4 regions of the Paracoccus jiaweipingae genome follow, and region 2 is predicted to be linked to each of the others. Evidence: riboswitches for the same ligand, from Rfam matches in the RefSeq annotation. Region 2 holds a riboswitch; each other region holds the start of a gene.
The links. Region 2 has a riboswitch for cobalamin ahead of nrdH (glutaredoxin-like protein NrdH). Riboswitches for the same ligand answer to the same signal wherever they lie in the genome.
Positions count from the first base shown of each region.

Region 1: it holds a riboswitch for cobalamin, as region 2 does, so the genes downstream of both, ACFXP9_RS10780 (DUF1636 family protein) here and nrdH (glutaredoxin-like protein NrdH) in region 2, are expected to answer to the same signal.
Region 3: it holds a riboswitch for cobalamin, as region 2 does, so the genes downstream of both, ACFXP9_RS03985 (ABC transporter substrate-binding protein) here and nrdH (glutaredoxin-like protein NrdH) in region 2, are expected to answer to the same signal.
Region 4: it holds a riboswitch for cobalamin, as region 2 does, so the genes downstream of both, ACFXP9_RS10765 (energy-coupling factor ABC transporter permease) here and nrdH (glutaredoxin-like protein NrdH) in region 2, are expected to answer to the same signal.

Region 1 covers NZ_JBISBS010000005.1:220,580-224,396, forward strand. Annotated here, with positions in the region: gene cobF (precorrin-6A synthase (deacetylating)) at 1-582, shown strand, start outside; cobalamin riboswitch at 601-800, shown strand; gene ACFXP9_RS10780 (DUF1636 family protein) at 1,161-1,514, shown strand; gene cobW (cobalamin biosynthesis protein CobW) at 1,515-2,564, shown strand; gene cobN (cobaltochelatase subunit CobN) at 2,564-3,817, shown strand, end outside.
Region 2 covers NZ_JBISBS010000003.1:76,052-79,868, forward strand. Annotated here, with positions in the region: gene nrdE (class 1b ribonucleoside-diphosphate reductase subunit alpha) at 1-951, opposite strand, end outside; gene nrdI (class Ib ribonucleoside-diphosphate reductase assembly flavoprotein NrdI) at 999-1,382, opposite strand; gene nrdH (glutaredoxin-like protein NrdH) at 1,461-1,685, opposite strand; cobalamin riboswitch at 1,779-1,968, opposite strand; gene ACFXP9_RS06490 (DUF1007 family protein) at 2,168-2,842, shown strand; gene ACFXP9_RS06495 (nickel/cobalt transporter) at 2,827-3,817, shown strand, end outside.
Region 3 covers NZ_JBISBS010000002.1:105,615-109,431, forward strand. Annotated here, with positions in the region: gene ACFXP9_RS03965 (Maf family protein) at 219-788, shown strand; gene ACFXP9_RS03970 (ribonuclease E/G) at 785-1,831, shown strand; gene ACFXP9_RS03975 (DNA gyrase inhibitor YacG) at 1,828-1,980, shown strand; tRNA gene ACFXP9_RS03980 (tRNA-Phe) at 2,057-2,132, shown strand; cobalamin riboswitch at 2,270-2,462, shown strand; gene ACFXP9_RS03985 (ABC transporter substrate-binding protein) at 2,599-3,618, shown strand; gene ACFXP9_RS03990 (FecCD family ABC transporter permease) at 3,627-3,817, shown strand, end outside.
Region 4 covers NZ_JBISBS010000005.1:216,158-219,974, forward strand. Annotated here, with positions in the region: gene ACFXP9_RS10760 (beta strand repeat-containing protein) at 1-2,269, opposite strand, end outside; cobalamin riboswitch at 2,371-2,551, shown strand; gene ACFXP9_RS10765 (energy-coupling factor ABC transporter permease) at 2,622-3,299, shown strand; gene ACFXP9_RS10770 (molybdate ABC transporter substrate-binding protein) at 3,443-3,817, shown strand, end outside.

The sequences.
Region 1 (3,817 bases), on a different contig from region 2:
GACCGGGTCGCGCCCGATGTGCCACGGGCGTCCTTTACCATGCCGCGCCGCGATTCCAGCGGCGATTACCGGCAGGGCGTGCATGACTGGCACGACGCCATCGCGGCGCAGTGGCTGCGCGCCATCGGTGGCTGTGACGGCACTGTCGCGCTGTTGGTGTGGGGCGATCCGTCGCTGTATGATTCGACCCTGCGCATTGCCGCGCGGCTGGACCCGGCGCCGCAGGTGCAGGTCATCCCCGGCATCACCGCCCTGCAAGCCCTGACCGCCGCCCATGCCATCCCGCTGAACACCGTGGGCGGCCCGGTGACCATCACCACCGGTCGCCAGATCCGCGATCACGGCTGGCCCGATGGCGCGGAAACCGTTGCGGTCATGCTGGACGGCGAATGCAGCTTTCAGGCGCTGGACCCGCGCGGTCTGACGATCTGGTGGGGGGCCTTCGTGGGGATGCCGGAACAGATCCTTGACCACGGGCCGCTGGCACAGGCCGGGCCGCGCATCATCGCCACCCGCGCGCAGGCCCGTGACCGGCATGGCTGGGTGATGGATATCTATCTGTTGCGCCGCGACACGGCTTGACAACCTGCCCGGCACCGGCACAGGTGGGGGCGCACTGGTTCCTGCATCCGCAGGTGAAAAGGGAATGGACAGCGGCCCGCCGCCAGTCCAGCCGCCCCCGCGACCGTGACCGGACAGGTGCTTCACCGCCACTGGCCTTGTGCCGGGAAGGCCGAAGCACCGCGAGGCCCCGCCTCAGATCCGCAAGCCGGGAGACCTGCCAGAGCCCGCCATCCGGCGGCTGACATCACGCAGACGGGGTGATCTGCGGTCGCGTCCGCAATTTGCGCCACGCCACCCCGCCCCCATGCCCGAACCGCCCCGCCGGGGCCGCACAGCAAGGGGGGCCTATGCCCGCAGACAACGACCCCGCCAGCGCCTGCCCGCCACCCAAGGCCGAACCGTCCGTGACGCCATCCTCCGTGGCCACGCCCCAGCCTGCCGCGCCCCCACCCGCCGCATCCCAAGCCACCCTTTCGCAGCCCGCCGCGACACGGACCGCAGCCCCCCGGACCGCAGCCAACCCGCCATCCGGCACCGCGCCCGGCACGACCGCATCCCCCGTCACCGCATCCGCCGCCACCCTGTCCCCCGTCACCCTGCCCCCCGTCACCCTGCATGTCTGCGTGACCTGCCGTGCCGGTCAGCCCGTTGCCGACGGCCAGCCCACCCCCGGCGCGCAACTGGCCGCGGCGCTGGCCGATGCGCCCGATCCGATCCGCGTGGTGCCGGTCGAATGCCTGTCGGCCTGCGATCAGGGCTGCGTCGTGGCGCTGTCGGGGGCGGGGCGCTGGTCCTATGTCTATGGCCGCATGACCCCTGCCGATGCCGCCGATATTCTGGCCGGCGCCCGCGCCTATGCCGCCACGCCTGACGGGCTGGTGCCATGGCGGGCACGGCCCGTTCAGTTCCGCAAGCAGTCGCTTGCCCGTATCCCACCATCAGAGGCTTGAATGACCACAGATCTGTCCAAAATCCCCGTCACCGTGATCACCGGCTTTCTGGGGTCCGGCAAAACCACGCTGATCCGTCACCTGATGGCCAACCCGCAGGGCCGCCGCCTTGCGGTGCTGGTCAATGAATTCGGCACCGCCGGGGTCGACGGTGAAATCCTGCAAGGCTGCGCAGATGAAAACTGCCCGGCTGAAAACATCCTTGAACTGGCGAATGGCTGTATCTGCTGCACCGTGGCCGATGATTTCATCCCGACGATGGAACAGCTGCTGGCCCGCAACCCGCGCCCCGATCACATCCTGATCGAGACCTCGGGGCTGGCGCTGCCCAAGCCGCTGCTGAAGGCGTTCGACTGGCCCGCGATCCGGTCGCGCATCACCGTTGACGGGGTGATCGCGCTGGCCGATGCCGAGGCCGTGGCGGCGGGCCGCTTTGCCCCCGATCTGGCGGCGGTCGATGCCCAACGCGCGGCGGATGACAGCATCGACCACGAAACCCCGCTGTCCGAGGTGTTCGAGGATCAGATCGCCTGCGCCGATGTCGTGCTGCTGACCAAGGCCGATCTGGCCGGCGCGGATGGCATCGCCGCCGCCCGCGCCACGATCGAGGCCGAGGCCCCGCGCAAACTGCCCATCATCCCCGTAACCGAGGGCGAGGTCGACCCCCGCGTGATCCTTGGCCTTGGTGCCGCCGCCGAGGATGACCTTGACGCCCGCCCCAGCCATCACGATGGCGCCGATGATCATGAACATGACGATTTCGACAGCGCCGTCATCGCCCTGCCCGAGGCTGACAGCCCCAGCACAATCGCAGATCTTGTTTCGCGTGTCGCAACCGAAAACAACATCTTGCGTGTGAAGGGGCATATCGCGGTCGCAGGCAAGCCCATGCGCCTGCTGGTTCAGGCCGTGGGGGCGCGGGTGCGGCATCAATATGACCGGCCGTGGGGTGACGCGCCGCGCAATTCCCGTCTGGTGGTGATTGCCGAACATCACCACCTGAACCCGCAGGCCGTGGCCGATGCGCTTGGCGGGCGCGTGGTCGGCTGATGCATATCGTCTTTCGCGAAAGCCACGGGCTGGAAGAAACCGACGCCCCCTTTGACCCCGGCCAGACGCCGGGCGATCTGGTGGTGCTGTCGTTTTCCGACAGCGATCTGGGGGCTTTCGCGGGGGGCTATCGGCTGTGGCAGGCGCGGGGGGCGGTGCCATCTTTGCGGCTGCAAAACCTTGTGGCGCTGCGGCACCCGGTCTCGGTCGATACCTATCTTGAGGCCACGCTGGAAGGGGCGAAAGCCATCCTGATCCGGCTGATCGGGGGTGAAAGCTATTGGCCCTATGGGCTGGCCAGCGTGCAGGATCTGGCGCGGCGGCGGGGCATCGCGCTGGCGGTGATCCCCGCCGATGGCCGCCCCGACCCGGCCTTGCAGGCCGCCAGCACCGTCGATGCCGACACCCTGCACCGCCTGACCGCACTGGCCGAGGCCGGGGGTGCCGCCCCCGCCGCCGCCGCGCTGGCGGCGCTGGCCGGGGCCGCGGGGCTGAACGCACCGGGCTATGACGGCCACACGACGCTGCCCGACCGGGGCTGGTATGACCCGGCGCGCGGGGTGGTCGACGCGCCACCAGCGGGCGATGCGCCACTGGCCGTGGTCAGCTTTTACCGCAGCTATCTGGCCGCCGCCGATACCGACCCGGTGGATGCGCTGATCGCGGCGCTGCGCGACCGGGGGTTCCGGGTGGCGGGGCTGTTCGCGCCATCGCTGAAGGGCGACAATGCACCCTGGATCGACGCGCAACTGCGCGCCGCCCGCCCCGCCGCCATTGTCAACGCCACCGCTTTTTCCGGGCGCGATGGGGGGCTGGCGGGCGGGGCATCGCCGCTGGACGCGCCGGGCTGTCCGGTGCATCAGGTCGCCCTGTCCACCGCCCGCAAACGCGACTGGCAACAGGCCGCGCGGGGGCTGTCGCCCGCCGATCTGGCCATGCATGTCGTCCTGCCCGAGGTTGACGGCCGTCTGTTTGCCGGGCTGATCAGCCATAAACAGCCCCATGCCCGCGACCCGCAGACGCAATATTCGCGCTTTGCCCACCGCGCCGATGCCGACCTGATCGCACAGGCCGCCGACCGCGTGACGGCGTGGCACCGGCTGGGACAGACCGCCCCGGCGGATCGGACATTGGCGCTGGTTCTGTCGACCTATCCCGGACGCCCGGACCAGATCGCCCATGCGGTGGGGCTGGACGCGCTGGCCTCGACCGACGCGGTGCTGGCACTGTTGCGCGATGCCGGTTACGCCACC
Region 2 (3,817 bases):
TTTTTCGGTGACCGAAATTTCCGAGAACGGCACCCCATAGACCTTCTGGATGTCATGCGGCGAAAACAGATACATATCGTCGTCGCGCTTGGCCAGTTCGAAGGTAATGTCGGGCACCACCACGCCAAGCGACAGCGTCTTGATGCGGATCTTTTCATCCGCGTTTTCGCGCTTGGTGTCCAGAAAGCGCAGAATATCAGGGTGATGCGCGTTCAGGTAAACCGCCCCGGCGCCCTGACGCGCGCCAAGCTGGTTGGCATAGCTGAAGCTGTCTTCCAGCAGCTTCATCACCGGAATAACGCCCGAGGACTGGTTTTCGATGCCCTTGATCGGCGCCCCCGATTCCCGCAGGTTGGTCAGCATCAGGGCGACGCCGCCGCCGCGTTTGGACAGTTGCAGCGCGCTGTTGATGCCGCGCCCGATGGATTCCATATTGTCTTCCAGCCGCAGCAGGAAACAGGAAATCAGCTCTCCGCGTTGGGCCTTGCCGGCATTCAGGAAGGTCGGCGTCGCGGGCTGGAACCGCCCGGCGATGATTTCCTCCATCAGGTTCATGGCCATGGTTTCATCGCCCGCCGCCAGCGTCAGCGCCACCATGCAGACCCGGTCCTCATAGCGTTCCAGGAAACGCTTTCCGTCGCGGGTTTTCAGCGTATAGCTGGTGTAATATTTGAATGCCCCCAGGAAGGTGCGGAACCGGAACTTGCGGGCATAGGCCGTGTCCCAGATCTTCTGAATGAAGGCTTCGCTGTATTGGGCCAGAACGTCGGCCTCGTAATAGCCCTCATCGACCAGATAGCCCAGTTTTTCCTTCAGCGAATGAAAGAAAACCGTGTTCTGGTTCACATGTTGCAGGAAATACTGACGCGCGGCCTTGCGGTCGGCCTCGAAATTGATGCGCCCGTTTTCATCATACAGGTTCAGCATCGCGTTCAGCGCGTGGAAATCCATATCCGCGGGCGCGCGCGGGTCGGTCAGCACTTCGGTGCGGTCAAGGCTCAGGTCGTCCAAAATCGTTCCAATCCCTGTCTGACGCGGTCGGTATCCTCGGGTGTGCCGGCCAGTTCGAACCGGTACAGACAAGGCACCCCGCATTTCTTGGTGATCACATCGCCGGCACAGGCGAAAAACTGTCCAAAGTTGCGGTTTCCCCCGGCAATAACCCCGCGCAGCAGGGCGCGGTTGCCGGGATTGTTAAGAAAGTGGATCACGGGCTTGGGCACGGCGCCCCGGCCCGCATCATCGGCATAGGTCGGCACCACCAGCACATAGGGCCGGTCGATCACCGCATCGCGGGTAATTTCCAGCGCCGGCAATCCCAGACGTTCGATGAAGCGCCGGGTATTGCCGGACGCGGTCGAATAATAGGCCAGACCGCCCATATCCCCACCCATGTCATCGCGGATCAACCACCGCCGCGCCCGCGGCCCGCAGGGACCGCCCGCCCGGCCTTGGGTGCCTCAGTTCGCCAGGGCACCGATCATGTCGGGGCGGAACCCGGACCAGTGCTGTTCACCGGCCACGACCACCGGCACCTGACGATACCCCAGCGCGGTCACGCGGTCCATGGCCTCGGCATCCTCGGACAGGTCGATGACGGTGTAATCCAGCCCACGCTGTTCCAGCGCGCGATAGGTGGCGGTGCATTGGACGCAGGCGGGTTTCGAATAAACGGTGATCGTCATTGGTTCGGTCCTTGGTCTGAAGACGGAAAAAGCACAGCGGAATGATGCCGGTCCCAAGGCCCGCGCCACGCCGCCGGACCCTCCGCCCGGTGTCGGTTATCACGCGCCATGGCAGGTCTCCTGGCTTGTGGCGAAGGCGTCAACCCCACCTTCCCGGCCCCCGAAGGGACCAGTGGTAACCGGGGCGACAAACCACTTACAGTTGCGGGGGCAGCGACGGATTTCCACCGGCTTCCCATTTTCACCCCCGGCATCCGGGGGCACCATGACCACATCATTTAGATATGAACTGGCCAAAACTGTCAATATCGTGTGTGTGCCATCGGCTGCTTTTCTGTCACACAGGCTTGATCGGGCGGCAACCGCCGGTTGGGATTGCCGCGCATATCAGGGGGTTGGGGCAAAGATCAAACGCATTTCCCACGCCCATCGCGACCTGTGGCAGATTGCCATCACCTGGGCGCCGCGTTACCACCGCCAGCATGACGATACGCCGCCCCTTTCGCGCCCTGGCGCTTGTTTTCGCGCTGTTATCGGGCGGTCTGCCCGCCAGCGCGCATCCGCATGTGTTTATCGACGCTTCTTTCGCGCTGCTGTTTGACGGGCAGGGGCGGCTGGCGGCGATTCGGGTCTATTGGCTGTATGACGAATTCTATTCCCTCTCGATGATCGAGGACGCGCAGCTGGACCGCGACGGCGATGGCGAGCCGGACCCGGCGCGGCTGGCGGCATGGGCGGGCCATGATGTCGATTGGGCAGCGGGCTTTCCGGGCGATTTCACGCTGGAACAGGGTGGTCAGCCGCTGGCGCTGGACCGGCCTGTCGATCACAAGGCGGTCTGGCGCGATGGCCGCATCCTGACCATCCATACCCGCCCGCTGCATAAACCTGTGCCGGTGACGCGCGCCGCGCCGGTGGTGGCGCGGGCCTATGACCCCAGCTATTTCGTGGCCTATGACACGCCCGCCGACCCGGTGGTCAAGGGCCGCGACGATTGCACCATCACCCGGCGCAAGCCCGATGACAGCGGCCAGAAGGAATTGCTGGCCGAATTGTCCAGGCTGGACATGCAGACCGATTCCATCACCTTCATGCAGATGCCCGATGTGGGCGCGGCCTTTGCCGACCGGTTCGAGGTCACATGCGGCGCGCGCTGATCATTGCGCTGGCGGCGCTGCTGGCGCTGGGGCTTGGGTGGGTGCTGCTGCACCCGGCGGCGGTGTCGCAATGGGCGGCCACGCATCAGCGCGATGTCCAGAACGCGCTGGCCCGCGCCTTGCGCGCGCTGAAGGCGGGCGATGGCGGCGCGTGGCTGCTGTATCTGGGGCTGTGCTTTGGCTATGGCTTTGTTCATGCGGTGGGACCGGGGCATGGCAAGTTTCTGGTCGGCGCATACGGTCTGGCCCGCGACATTCCGGCGCGGCGGCTGGCAACGGTGTCGGCGCTGGCCGCGCTGGGGCAGGGGCTGATGGCGATTGCGCTGGTCGGGGCCGGGGTCACGGTGCTGAACCTGTCGCGCCGCCACATGACCGAGCTGGCCGAACAGCGTCTGGCCCCGCTGAGTTTCGCGCTGATCGGGCTGATCGGGCTGTGGCTGCTGTGGCGGGGCGCGCGGCGGTTGTGGCGGATGCGCCCGGCGCGCGGGGCGGGTCCGCACCATGCTGCCGCCTGCGGCCATGATCACGGGCATGACCACCACCACCATCATCACCACGATCATCACCACGATCATCACCACGACTACGATCATCACCACAGCGCGCCTGCCGATGCGGCGGTCTGCCCCGATTGCGGTCACGCCCATGCCCCCAGCCCACAGGCCATTGCCGCCGCGACCGGCTGGCGCGACATGGCGGCGCTGATCGCGGGCATTGCCGTGCGGCCTTGCAGCGGCGCGGTGTTGCTGTTGGTGCTGACCTGGCAGATGGGTATTTTCGCCGCCGGCATCTGGGGCGCGCTGGTCATGGCCATGGGCACGGCGGCGCTGACGGCGATGGTGGCAACCGCCAGCGTCACCCTGCGGCGCGGCGCGCTGGCGACGCTGACCCAGGCCCCGGCGCTGCGCATCGCCGCCGCCCTGTTCGAGCTGTCAGCCGGGCTGGCCATCGCGCTGCTGGCCGCGCTGCAACTGG
Region 3 (3,817 bases), on a different contig from region 2:
CGCCACCCCTGGCGGGCGCAAGCCCAAAGGGGCGCATAATGGCGACACAAGACGACCCAATCCCTGACGCCCGATCGGCCGCAACCGTGGTCGCGGCCACCGGCAGCGGGGAAGCCTTGGCAGCCCCCGGTCAGGCCGGGACCGCCGCGGCCAGTCACGCGCCGGCCCCTGAACGCGGGCCACAGCCCGGCCTTGACCCAGCCCGTGATGACCGGTCTCTGGTTCTGGCCTCGGCCAGCCCGCGCCGGTTGGCGCTGCTGGCGCAGATCGGCTATCGCCCCGCCCGCATCGCCCCCGCCGATATTGACGAGACACCGCATCGCGGCGAACCCCCGCGCGCCTTTGCCGAACGCATGGCCCGCGAAAAGGCGCTGGCCGTCGCCCACGGCCCGGATGAACTGGTCCTTGCCGGCGACACGGTCGTTGCCGCTGGCCCGCGCATTCTGGGCAAGCCCGAAACGGCCGACGAGGCGCGTCGCTTTTTACAATTGCTGTCGGGGCGTCGGCACCGCGTCATCACATCCGTTGCGCTGCGCGATGCAACCCGGACGCGCCTGCGGATCGTGGCCAGCACCGTGCGTTTCCTGCCGCTGACCGCCGCCCGAATCGACGCTTATCTGGACAGCGGCGAATGGCAGGGCAAGGCTGGCGGCTATGCCATCCAAGGTGCTGCCTCGGCCTTTATCCCTTGGATTCAAGGCTCATTCACCGCCATTGTCGGCCTGCCGCTGGCCGAAACCTCTGCCTTGCTGGCCTCGGCCGGCCTGCACCCGGAACACCCCGCATGAAACATGTTGTTATCGGCCAATGGCGCGGCCACCCCGCCGCGGCCCTGTTCCTTGACCGTCAGCTGGACCAGCTGATCATCGCCCCTGACGCGCTGACCGCGCTGCCGCCCGGCACCATTTGCCGTGGCATCGTCGACCGCTTGGTCAAGGGACAGGGCGGCGTGTTCCTGCGCCTGCCCGAGGGGCAGCGCGGATTTTTGCGCAGCAAGGGCGGCCTGCGCGAGGGGCAGCCGCTGATCGTGCAGGTCTCGGGCGTGCCCGAGGACGGCAAGGCGGTTCCGGTCAGCGACCGTTTCCTGCTGCGCGGGCGCCATGTCATTGTGACGCCCGGTGCGCCGGGGGTGAATGTTTCGCGCCAGATCAAGGATGAAGCGCTGCGCACCGCGCTGTCCGATCTGGTGCGCGATCTGCACCCCGGCGATGACAGCACGACTGGCGTCATCATCCGCAGCGCCGCCGCCGATGCCGATGACGCCGACATCACCGCTGAACTGGCCCCGCTGCTGGACCTGGCGCAGGCGCTGACCGCCGATCTGGCCGGGGACCCGCAGATCCTGCTGGACGCGCCCCAACCTACCGATACCGCCTGGCAGGACTGGTCCGACCCCGCCCCCGACGGGATCGAGGATGGGCCGGATGCCTTTGACCACAGCGGCGCCAGCGAAGCGGTTGATGCCCTGCTGTCACCGCGGGTTGATCTTGGCGGCGGGGCCTTCGCCTTTATCGAACCAACCCGGGCCGCGATCTGTATCGACGTCAATACCGGCAGCGACCATTCCCCCGCCGCCGCGCTGAAGGCCAATATCGCCATGGCCCGCGACCTGCCGCGCCAGTTGCGCCTGCGCGGGCTTGGCGGGCAGGTGGTGGTCGATTTTGCCCCGGTTTCCAAGCGCGACCGTGGCACCATCGAACAAGTTCTGCGCGCCGCCGCCCGCCCCGAAGGCGGCGCGATGACGGTCATCGGCTGGACGGCCATGGGCCTGTTCGAGGTCAACCGCAAGCGCGACCGCGTCCCCCTGACACGGCTGGCCGAGGGCGCATGACCCGCTGTCCGATCTGCGGCAAACCCGCCGACCCGAAATTGCGGCCGTTCTGTTCGAAACGCTGCGCCGACATTGACCTGGCGCGCTGGCTGCGCGGCGATTACGCCATCCCCGGCGAGCCGGCGGGAACACCCGAAACCGAGGATTGATTTTTTCCGATTTTGGGCTGGACAGGGCCGGCTGGGTCGGCTACCTACCCGCCTACGCCAGCCGCAAGGCTGCGATGCCCGGATAGCTCAGTTGGTAGAGCAGCGGATTGAAAATCCGCGTGTCGGTGGTTCGAATCCGCCTCCGGGCACCACCTCTCCCCCCCCCCACACACGAAACATGCCCCGCAATCGTTTGCGTCTGGTTCAGACCGGTCTTTTCGCGTCGACCTTACGGCCTGTGCGGGGCATGGCGGCGCGTTCGGGCCATTGCATCGGCGGGGCCAAGCGGTTACAGGCTTTAGCTGTCGGTTTCCGTAAGGAATTGAAAGGGAATCCGCCGCGGTTTTGCCGCGAACCGGAACTGCCCCCGCAACTGTAGGCGGCGAGGAACCAGCGACATGCCACTGTGGGCTTGCCCATGGGAAGGCCGCCAGTCCCCGCGACCCGCCAGTCAGGAGACCTGCCGACATCGTTTAGCTTGAACCGGGCGGGGCGCCCGGAGAGGTGCCAGATGTTGTTTCCCTGCGGCCCCGCCATGCCGGACCCTGCATTTGCGGGGCGATACGGCATGATCCGGCGATCTTTCCCTGCCTTGCCGCAAATCCGGGAATATCATTCATGACCGCTTTTCCGACCCTGCGCCTTGCCGGCGCTGCCGGGCTGTTTCTGGCCGCCACGCTGCCGGCCATGGCCGCGACCACCTATCCGCTGACGCTGGAAAATTGCGGCGTTCAGGTCAGCTTTGACCACGCCCCCGACAGCGCCGTGACCATCGGTCAGTCCGCGACCGAGACGATGTATGCGCTGGGTCTGGGCGACAAGGTCAAGGGGACCTCGGTCTGGTTTACCGATGTGCTGCCTCAATATCGCGCCCTCAATGACGGGATCGAACGGATGGCAGATAACGACCCCAGCTTTGAAAGCGTCGTCGCCAAAAAGCCGGGGCTGGTTGCGTCGCAATATGAATGGTATGTCGGGCCGCAGGGGGTGGTCGGCACGCGCGAACAATTCGCGGATCTGGGTATCCCGACCTATATCATGGCCGCCGACTGTGCCGGGAAGGACAATTCCAAAGGCTCGGACGGGACCCGCGCGGCGATGTTCAGCATGGATAGCGTGTATCAGGGCGTTCGGGACCTTGCCCGCATCTTTGACCACCCCGAAGCTGGCGAGGCGCTGGTCGATCAGCTGCGCCAGCGCGAACAGGCCGCCATCGACAAGGCGGGCGCGCTGGGGGTGCGCGATGTACCGGCGCTGTTCTGGTTTTCCTCGGCCGATCTTCAGGGCGATCCTTATGTCGCCGGGCGCAAAGGCCCGCCGGGTTACATGATGGCGGCGCTGGGGCTGCGCAATGTGATCGAAAGCGACGAGGAATGGCCGACCGTGGGCTGGGAAACCATCGCCCGCGCCAACCCCGCCATCATCGTGGTCGCAAAAATGAGCCGCCGCCGCTTTGACGCCGATGACGTGGACAAAAAGCTGGAATTCCTGAAAACCGACCCGGTGGCCAGCCAGATCGACGCGGTCAGAAACAACCGCATCGTGGTGCTGGACGCGCATTCGATGGACCCGTCAATCCGCAACATCACCGCGATCGAGGAACTGGCGCAGGCGCTGGATGGCTTTGACCTGAAATGAGCCGCAGCATGATGGCTGCCGCAATCTGGGCCGGGCTGGGGCTGGCGGGGCTGGTTCTGGCGTTGCTGGCCGGGGTGGCGCTTGGCGAAACCCCGGTTACCCCGGCGGCCATCCGTGCCGCGCTGGCCAATCACCTGTGGTCGGCGGGGCTGGCGGTGGACCCGATTGAACAGGGTATTATCTGGGCTTACCGGGTGCC
Region 4 (3,817 bases), on a different contig from region 2:
GCCGGTCGCGGATCGACAGATCGGCCCCCCTGGCATTGCTTAGCCCGTCGGAAATGACCGAGGGCTTGTCGATCCGCATCTTGCCAAGGTTGCGCGCCCGGCCCGACATCTCGACCGCGCCGGTGATGCGCGATCCGGCCTCCAGCACGATGCGGTCCGCGATGATCCGAAACCGCCCCAGCCCCCCGTCCGAGACCCGCCCGGCATTGCGAAACAACCCGCCAACCCGCAGCACGCTGTCGCGCGCGGTCTGGATCAGGCTGCCCCGGTTGATTACATCGCCGGTCACAAGGGCCTGCCCCTGCACCCCGACGACACCGGCATTGTCCAGCGTCCCGGCCATCTGGCCGCCATCCAGCCCAAGGTTGCCGCCCGCCGCATTGCGCAGGTCGGCCTCCAGCGTGCCGGCCAGCGCCATGCGCCCGGTATTGGTGGCGGGGCCGGTGACGGCCAGCCGCCGGTCGCGCGCCACGGTGACCTGACCGGCATTGTCCAGACGGGTCGCGGTCAACGCATCGCTGACGGTCAGATCCGCGCCGCGTTCATTGCTGATGGCGCCGGTGCTGCCCGCCAGCGTGGCCGTGCCGCGGTTGGTCAGCCGCCCCGAGACGCCGCCGCGCGCCGTCAACTGGCCGTCATTGACCACATCAGCCACCAGCAGGCCGTCGCTGGTCAGGCGGCCCTGATTACCGATCCCCCCAGCCACCGCCAGCCGCGCACCGCTGGCAACGGTCAGGTCGCCCGCATTGGCCAGCGTTTCCATCCGGGTGTTGCCGGTGATGCCGATCCCGGCGCCCGCCGCATTGGTCACCCGACCGGCGCGACCGGCGATCCAGGCCTGTCCGCGATTGTCCAGCGCCCCGGCCAGAACGCCGCTGCTAACCAGCCGGCCCCGGTTGACGACATCGCCCGCAAGGCGACCGCCATTGTCGATCTGCCCGGTGTTTTCCACCCCGGTCGCGGTCAGCACCTGCCCCGCGCCCACCGTCACCCTGCCCGCATTGCGGATGCCCGCCGCGACCAGATCGCCGGTCAGGCTGGTGCTGGCATTTTCCAGATTGGTCAGGTCGCCGGTAATCCGCCCGGCCAGTTCTGCCCGGCCCGCATTCCCCAGCGCCCCGGTCAGCCGCCCGGTCAGCCGCAGCGTCCCCGTCGCCGCCTGATCGACATCGCCCGCCAGCACCCCGGCCACCGTCAGCGTGCCGGAATTGGAAATGCCGGTGCGGGCGGTCATGCGGGCCTCGGGGCGGATGCTGACCGTGCCTGCATTCTCAAGCCGGTCCAGCGCCAGATCGCCCGCCAGCGACAGCACCGCCCGCGCGGCATTGTCCAGCACACCACCGATCCGCCCGGCGATATGCGCCGTGCCGCGATTGACCAGCCCACCGCCGATCTGGCCGCCCATCGCCAGATGGCCGTCATTGCTGACAGTGCCGGTCACGGTGCCGGCGATGTTCAGCGTGCCGCTGTTGTCAGCATCGCCCTGATGGCGGCCCTGCACCGACAGGGTGCCTGCATTGCGCAACCGGCCCGTGGTCTGGCCCGCATGGGTAAAGATGCTGTCAGCGGCGATGCGCAGATCGACCGCCGCGTCGGATTGCCCGGCATAGGTCACCATCCCCGGCCCGGACACCGCGAAACTGCCCGACAGGGCGCTGTCGATAAACAGCCGCGCCAGCGGCGGCCCCCCGACGCGGTCGCCGGTGCCGGACGGCGTGGCACCGCCCTCGGGTTCGGCCGGGCCTTCCATCAGGCGCGGGCCGCGCAGGATCGTCGGCACGACCATCGGCACAGGCAGATCCGTTGACGGGGTTTCGACCGGCACGACCTCGCCGGGCGGCGACGGGGATGGCGGGGCAAAGCGCAATTCGGCCACCCCGCCCGCGGGCGCGACCAGCCGCCCGCCACCCAGCCGATAGGTGCCACCCTGCACCTGCATCCCGGCAACGGCGATATCGCCATCCAGCGTCAGAACCACCGGGGCATCGCCGGACGGCGGGGCCAGCACCGCGACATCGCCCGGCGCAAAGGCCAGATGCCCGCCACCGCGCGCATCGGCCCAGACCGCATCGGTCAGGTTCCACGGTCCGCTGACCGGGTCCAGCCCGGCATTGTCACCGGCGCCATTGTCCAGAAATGCCACCCGCCCCAGCGCCGGTCCCGACACCGCCAGCCACATGGCCAGCCCGGATGACAGCGCCGCGCCGCCCAAGACCCATGCTGAAAAACGACCCTGCCCGCCCCGCATCGCGCCCTCGTATTCATCCACCAGCGGTTTAACACCATTATGTCGGCTATACTAGGGCGTGAAACGCCTGTCAGCGCGCGACGTGGTCTGGCCAGTTTTGCTTGCCTTTCCGGCGCGGCCAGCGGATATTCGCGCATGACGGTCCCCCGCCAAGGGGTGAAAAGGGAACGCGGTGAAATGCCGCGACTGCCCCCGCAACTGTAAGCGGCCAGCGGGCCGCAACGCGCCACTGGCCCCGGCTGGGAAGGCTGCTGCCCGCCACGACCCGCAAGTCAGGAGACCTGCCGTCACCTGCCACAGGGCCACGCGCCCATTGCCGGTTTTCCGGCCCCAAATATTTCGCCGTCGGGGATGACGGCACGGAGGGATGAACATGCATATCGAACCCGGACTGGTCGCCGGCGCGAAAATCGTGCTGAGCTATGCCACGGCCGCCACGGCCGCCGCCTATGTCCTCAAGCAATCCGTGGATGCGGTGCGCGAACAGGGCGCCATCTCGCTTGCTGGCCGCGCGCTGATCGCCACCGCCGCCGTCTTGACCTTTTTCGAGATCCTGCCCCATTACCCCGTCGGCGTGTCCGAGGTGCATTTCATCCTTGGTTCAACCCTGTTCCTGATCCTTGGCGCGGCACCCGCGGCCATCGGTCTGGCGCTGGGGCTGTTGGTGCAGGGGCTGTTCTTTGCGCCCTTCGACCTGCCGCAATACGGCATGAACGTGACCACGCTGCTGGTGCCGCTGTTCGCGGTCGAGGCGCTGGCCCGTCGCATCATCGCCCCGCACACGCCCTATGTCGATCTGCGCTATCGTCAGGCGCTGGCGCTGTCGACCACCTATCAGGCCGGGGTGGTCGCATGGGTGGCGTTCTGGGCGCTGTATGGTCAGGGTTTCGGGTCGGAAAACCTGCAAAGCATCGTGACCTTCGGCGGTGCCTATATGCTGGTCATCATTGTCGAGCCGCTGGCCGATCTGGCGGTTCTGGCCGCCGCCAAGGCCCTGCACGGGCTGGCCGGGTCCGGCTGGGTCACGCATCGCCTGCATCACAGCGCCTGACAGGATTTCACAAATCTGTCACAACCGTTTACGATCAGGGCGCGCCCGAGGGCGCGCCTTTTTCCATGCCCGGCCCGGTCACTGCCGACCGGCCGCCGGTCCCCGCCCACCGCCGCCCCGGCCCTTGTCGCAAAGGTTTCGCCATGTCCCGACTGCTGGCCGCCCTGTTCTGGCTTGCGCTTTGCCCGGCGCTGGCCGCCCCCCGCCCCGCCGGGGCCGAACCGCCGCCGGTGCGGCTGGTCGCCGCCGGCAGCCTGACCGCCGCGCTTGGCGATGTGGCACAGGTCTTTGCCGACAGCACCAATCAGCCGGTGCAGACCCGGTTCGGCCCGTCCGGGCTGATGCGGCAACAGATCGAACAGGGGCTGCCGGCCGACCTGTTTGCCTCGGCCAATATGGCGCATCCGGGGGCGCTGCACGATGCCGGGCTGTCCGGGCCGGTGGTGGTGTTTGCGCGCAACCGCCTGTGCGCGCTGGCGCAGCCGGGGCTGGGGCTGACGACCGACACGCTGCTGGAT